2 regions of the Furfurilactobacillus rossiae genome follow, and region 2 is predicted to be linked to the other one. Evidence: predicted binding sites of a transcription regulator. Region 2 holds the regulator's gene; the other holds the start of a gene.

Region 1 (3,427 bases), 470 kb from region 2:
GTTTTGCAAATGAGAACTTCATGGTTGTACGTGCTCCTTTAGTCTTAAGTCATTGTGTAAGTTGATTCTTACATTATGAACAAAACCGGCCATCGTCGCAAATAAATATTTACTTATGGTAAAGTGCTAGTTCATCAAACTGTATTTAGGACCAATTTTATTAATGGTGCGCACGATTGCCCACCGCGTTAGCTGGAAAAAGCGAACCACAGGATTGACTTTTACGTTGCCCCACGTTTCATAGTGATATCTATTGCTAACGTGAATGAAATGATACATTCGGGCACGCTGGGGATTCCAATCCCGTTTATCCTTAAAACCGTATCGCCAACGCCGCTGCCGAATCAAGTTAACCGCTACGTTTTTAGCCGGTGAGTCCGGTGCATAACGTTTAAATACCCGTGGGCTAACTTGTAGCCACAGCGTAATCTGATCAGGCTGTGTCATAACCTTTGTCATTTCGTCATCAGGCACGTTGGCAAACTCATCGTCCGCATCCTTCAGCATTAATTCAACCCAGTTAACGCCGTTTAGTGCACTCCAATAACTGCAACGTTCCAAACGCGCATTTAATTCAAGTGCTAAAAATTGTTGAGTCTTTTGATCATACCTGAAAACGATGTTCGCAATGCCTGTATAGTCAATATCCTCTAAAAATTGGCATATTTTATCTGTTAGCTCGCTTTCCTGAACCGGAAAAATGGCATCGTGGTTACCTATCCCCCATGGCGTATGGTCCTCTAAGGCAACGTGGCCTAATGCCATGCCACGAACATGGTGATGTTGATCAACATAGGCAGAAAACGTGTATTCTTGTCCCTCACCCGCTACAAAGCGTTGTAAAACAAAGTTCCGCTGATAGCCATGATGATAAGCCAAGCGCAAGAAATGATTAATTTCTTCATTAGAGTTAAGCACATAGTCCTTGCGATGATCTGGATATTTCATCGGACCCCAACTAACCGAATCCGTTGCCTTAAGCATAACTGGAAAAGGAAACGGTGACTTTACGTCACGTTCCGTATCGTTCTTGCTCAGTTCAACATATTCTGCTGAATTCAGCTCAGTTTTCTCCAACAATTGATAGAAACGGGCCTTATCCGTAACTTGCTCAAACATTTCCGCATCTGGATAAGGTCGAACAACGTTGTCTGGAAAATACGCATACTCTCTAATTAACTTTGCATAGGCATCACCCAAGCCAATTAACACAACACGCTTAAAGCTCTTAATTCGATCCAAAATGCCATTCTGCATTGCTTTAGCAAAGGCGACTGTTTGGCTAAGATGTGGAATCACTGTCACATCGGTGAATTTACTGAACCGAGTTGCCGATAGGTTTTTTGCTCCATAAATAATGGCTTTCTGGCCCGTTAAATCGTAATACATCCTTGCTACGCCATATGCATTTTCGTCTGTGCCAAAGAAAAATGGCACGGTATTCCCTGCGTATTCCGTCAATTAACTCACCTTACTTATAACCTTTTATTAGATATTATTATAATAATCTAACACAATTTTCATTATCACTTTTGCAAGAATCATTAGAGAAACTAAAGAATTTCAATCGTTAAAAAGTTTACAGAGCAATAATCTTTTGCCGGTTAAGGAAAATTATCCGTTTTAGCACTCTGATAAAGAAAGTGCTAAAAAAGTGAGGCAATTCCCTTGCACACTTTTTGTTAGTGTGTATAATACTAGTCAAAGGTCAAAGTTGGTCAAACGAAAAAACAGTCGATCAACTCCCTTTCGCCATCAGCAATCATATGTACTCGTTCGAACTGCTGGTGAGCCCTTAGAAGGAGCGATAACATGCTTTGTCAAAACTGTCATCAAAATGAGGCAACGATTCATTTAGGTCTCACAATGAACGGACAACAGATGCAAGTGCATCTTTGCCAAAATTGCTATCAACTTCTACAACAAGCTGAGAATAATTTAATGAACGGAAACGGAGGATCAACAAATATGGCTCAAGATCCATTTGGTTTTGGTAATTTAGATGACCTCTTTGCTGCAATGCAAAACGGTAACGTCAATGCCAATAACTTTCAACAAGCACAACAAGGTCCACAAACACAAGCAGGCCGCGGTGGTAATAACAACGGCGGTAACAATAATAAAAACTCTAAGCATCCCCTACTTGATCAGTATGGTTTAAACCTCACTGATCAAGCTAAAGCAGGTAAAATTGACCCAGTCATCGGTCGTGACGCAGAAATTGATCGCGTCATCGAAATCTTAAACCGTCGGACGAAGAACAACCCAGTTCTGATTGGTGAAGCTGGTGTTGGTAAAACGGCTGTCGTTGAAGGCTTGGCCCAAGCCATCGTTAACGGTAAGGTACCTGAAAAGCTGCTTAACAAACAAATCATTCGTTTGGATGTTGTTTCACTGGTTCAAGGAACTGGTATTCGTGGTCAATTCGAACAACGCATGCAACAATTAATGAGTGAAGTTTCAAAGAACGATGACATCATCTTGTTCATCGATGAAATTCACGAAGTTGTTGGTGCAGGTAACGCTGAAGGCGGCATGGACGCCGGTAATGTATTGAAACCTGCCCTTGCCCGTGGTGAATTTCAACTCGTCGGTGCCACAACTCAGAAAGAATACCGCGATATTGAAAAGGACGCCGCGTTAGCCCGTCGTTTCCAACCAATAGAAGTCGAGGAACCTTCTATTGAAGATACAGTTTCAATCTTGAAGGGTATTCAAAAGCGTTATGAAGACTATCATCACGTTCACTACACTGACGCAGCGATTGAAGCCGCAGCACGTTTGTCAGCCCGTTACATTCAGGATCGTTTCTTGCCTGATAAGGCCATTGATTTGATTGATGAATCCGGTTCAAAGAAAAACTTAACGTTACGCAACGTGGACCCTACTTCTTACGAAGATAAGATTCACACCGCGGAAGCACACAAGCAATCCGCTTTGGACAAAGAAGATTACGAGAAAGCTGCCTACTACCGCGATCAGGTCAATCAGCTAGAAAAGGCCAAGAAGGATGCGGATGAAAACCCACAACCCGATGATGCTGCAACGGTTACTGAAAAAGATATCGAACACATTATCGAAGAAAAAACTGACATTCCGGTTAGTGACATGCAAGCACAAGAAAAGACCCAATTGAAGGATCTGGACAAGCGACTTGAAAAACACGTTATTGGTCAAAACCAAGCAGTTGACAAAGTTGCCCGTGCCATTCGCCGTAACCGAATTGGTTTGAATCAAACTGGTCGCCCTATTGGTTCCTTCCTCTTCATCGGCCCTACCGGTGTTGGTAAGACAGAAACTGCTAAACAACTTGCTAAAGAGTTGTTTGGTTCGAAGGATGCCATGATTCGCTTTGATATGAGTGAATATATGGAACAGTACAGTGTCTCCAAACTGATTGGCTCTGCGCCTGGTTATGTTGGTTACG
Region 2 (3,427 bases):
GGAACAGTAATAACTGCTTGTTCAACCTTTTCACCAAGGTAATCTTCAGCAAACCCCTTGATATATTGTAAAATCATTGCTGAAATTTCTTGAGGAGTATATTTCTTACCTTCAATATCAACCGTGTAACCTGCCTCACCCATGTGACGCTTGATTGAACGAACGGTGTTAGGGTTAGTGATTGCTTGTCGTTTGGCAACTTCACCAACCTGTGTCTCACCATTCTTGAATGAGACAACGGAAGGCGTTGTCCGATTACCTTCTGGATTAGCGATAATCTTTGGTTGACTGCCTTCAAGAACAGCAACCGCTGAGTTCGTAGTACCTAAGTCAATTCCAATAATTTTAGCCATTTTTATAAACTTCCTTATTATTTAATCTAATTGCTTACTGCGCGACAACGACCATTGCTGGACGTAAAACGCGATCTTTAAGCATGTAGCCCTTTTGAAGCACTGCCACAACAGTATCCGGTTTCTGATCGGGGCCAACCGGTGTGGTCTGGACTGCTTGGTGCAACGTTGGATCAAACGGTTTGTTGAGTGCTTCAATCTCCGTCACGTTATTTTCCTTCAAAGCATTTTGAAGGTGGTTATACACCATTTCAACACCGTGTTTCAACTGTTTTGCAGCTTCATCCTGAACGTCAGTATTCAAGGCACGCTCAAGGTTATCCAGCTCGGGAACCACGTCGTGTGCCAATTGTTGACCATCGTACTTCATCAACTGGGCGGTTTCTTTCTTTTGCCGCTGTTGAATGTTGGCAATTTCTGCCTGTGCTCGAAGTAATTGATCGTCCTTCTCCGCTAATTTATCATTCAGCTTATCAATTTCAGCAGATTGATCGACGGTATCATTTTCCGTTGGCTGCTGAACCTTTTTCTTAATGTCCTTAGCCGTTGGATCCTTCGCCTTAGCTGCGTTTGCCTTAGCCTGTTGATCATCTTTTGCTGCTGATGATTGGGCTTCTTTTTTGTTTGACAAACTGCCACCTCCATTTAATTTTATAGTCAAACCACTGGTAACTGGTAAAAGCCTTAGTCATCCAGGTTTCGATAATAATCCAAAAGCTTAGCGGCCAGTTCTTGTCGGAATGCACCAACTAAACCAATCATTCGCGAATATGGCATCCGTGTTGGACCTAACACGGCAATCATACCTCTTCCGTGGGAACCCACATCGTAAGTTCCTGTAACCAAACTATAATGCTTAAGTAAATCATTGGTAATCTCATTACCAATCTTCACCTGTACTTTATTGTCCGGTGGACTTAAAACACTGGCGATATCATCTGACGTATCAAACAATTGATACAGCGATTTTAAGTCCTGCGGGTTGTGGTTAACGGAAAAGTTCAGCAAGTTTAAGCGGCCGCCAACGAAGAAACGTTCCGTAGCTGCTTGATCTAATACACGACCGAAGATTTGTAAAAAACCTTCCGGGGTTTGCATATATTGACCAACTTTTGCAGGAATTTCCACACGCAGTTTGTCCACAATTTCAGTAATTGGCAAACCAACTAACTGATCATTAATCAGACGAACCACTGTTTCCAGCTGATCGCTGGACATTGAGCGTGGAATCGTGAACGTTTGATTAGCAACTTCACCGCTGTCCATTACCAAAATTGCCATCACCTGTCGATTGCCTAAAGGCACTAACCGAAAACCACTTAGTCGCGCATCTGCCTGTTCAGGCTTAAGTGTGAAAGCAGTATATGACGTCAATTCCGATAATAAATTGGCCGACTCTTCAATGATTTCATCAATCTTATTAAAAGAACCGCTCAATTCATTTTGGATTAACTGAATATCGGCATGTGCCACCGCATCATTATTAACAAGATGGTCAACATAATAACGGTAACCTGCCAGCGACGGAATCCGTCCCGAAGACGTATGCTCTTTTTGAACATAACCCTGTTCTTCCAACGATGCCATTTCATTGCGAATTGTTGCAGAGCTAACGTGAATCGGTAAGCGCGCTGCAAGGGCCTTAGACCCAACTGCCGCACCGGTTTCCGTATACTCACGCACGATCGCCTGCAAAATCACTTTTTGTCGTTCTGTTAGCGTCTTAATCACCCCTTTTAGCACTTACGCTATTTGAGTGCTAAGAACAGTTACTAATATAACAACTTGGTCAAACAAAGTCAAACAATTTTGGCGACTTCAAACATCTTTTGTTAATTATTTTTTTCAACGCAATTAACCATCGAAAAAACCTCAAAATGGCAACAAAAGAACGGCTCTTTCCTAAATGTGGGGAAAAACCGTTCTTTCATTAAAAAGTTACTGTTTCATCGATAAACGTTCAACGGGTCCTTGTCGGTGTTTCGTCATGAAGGCGCGAGTGTCTGCAGCATCCTGGTCTAGTTGATGCACCAAAGCATCCGCACCGTCAAACTTAACTTGACCACGCAGATACGCACCCCAAGCGACCTTAACCTCTTCACCGTAAACTTCCTGATTAAAATCAAGTAGATTAATCTCGATAGTGATAGGCCGATGTTCACCAAACGTTTCGTTGCGACCTATTGAAGCCATGCCCGGATACCATTGCTGCCCGATTTGGAGCCACACAGCGTAAATTCCAATTCCTGGAACCCGTTCACTCGCTGTCGGATCAACATTAGCCGTTGGATAGCCTAATGTGCGTCCACGCGCCTCACCATGAACAATAATTCCAGTAGTTTGGTAGGTGTAACCCAACAACTCGTTGGCTTGTGCCAGTTGGCCATCATCAATTAACTCACGAATTCGCGTCGAACTATCCTTGGCCTGGTCAATTGCCACTTGTTTGACCTCGACCACATCAAAACGCCCTTTAGCATAAGTCGGCAATTGTGCCATACCAGCAATTGCCTTTTTGCCATACGTGTGATCAAATCCGGCAACCACGGCCACCGCATGCAAACCAACCATGTAATCGTCAACAAATTTCTGTGGAGCAACCGCCGATAACTGGGAGGTAAAACTAATGCCATACACAATATCAACGCCGAGCTGATCTAATAATTCTAATTTACGGTCAAACGTCGATAAATAGCGAAAGGAGTCAACGGATGTCTTGTAGACAATTGAAGGATGATGCGTGTATGTCAGCACCGCAAGCTTGACACCTCGTTCATTGGCCAATTTACGTGCCCGCTCAATTACCGTTTGATGACCAATATGCACACCATCGAAAAATCCCATTGCTAAAACAACCGGTCCATCAGGAATTTGTTCTGGTCGGTATGGATGTCGTAAATAAATAACTTGCAATGTTTCGCACCTTCAATATCAAAAATTTTAATTTACATTCATTACAGATGATTCGAAAACATTTTCAGTGGCTTGGCTACTTTACCGTCAGTTGACAATTGGTAAAGCGCCTTAATATGATTCTGGAACTTAAGGGCAGTGACCTTTTGATCAACTAATAC

What was found. The regulator HrcA, encoded in region 2, represses chaperone genes, less so after heat shock. The targets are predictions, from matches to a motif close to TTAGCACTCNNNNNNNNNGAGTGCTAA.
Region 1: a site for HrcA is predicted at 1,624-1,650, ahead of LROSL1_RS04900 (ATP-dependent Clp protease ATP-binding subunit). Genes of this name have one in related genera too.

What each region holds. Positions count from the first base shown of each region.
Region 1 is NZ_CP040586.1:1,051,315-1,054,741, reverse strand. Features, by position in the region: gene LROSL1_RS04910 (YfhO family protein) at 1-22, opposite strand, end outside; gene LROSL1_RS04905 (carboxylate--amine ligase) at 127-1,461, opposite strand; gene LROSL1_RS04900 (ATP-dependent Clp protease ATP-binding subunit) at 1,813-3,427, shown strand, end outside.
Region 2 is NZ_CP040586.1:1,521,180-1,524,606, forward strand. Features, by position in the region: gene dnaK (molecular chaperone DnaK) at 1-359, opposite strand, end outside; gene grpE (nucleotide exchange factor GrpE) at 388-984, opposite strand; gene hrcA (heat-inducible transcriptional repressor HrcA) at 1,038-2,081, opposite strand; gene ribF (riboflavin biosynthesis protein RibF) at 2,292-3,266, opposite strand; gene truB (tRNA pseudouridine(55) synthase TruB) at 3,308-3,427, opposite strand, start outside.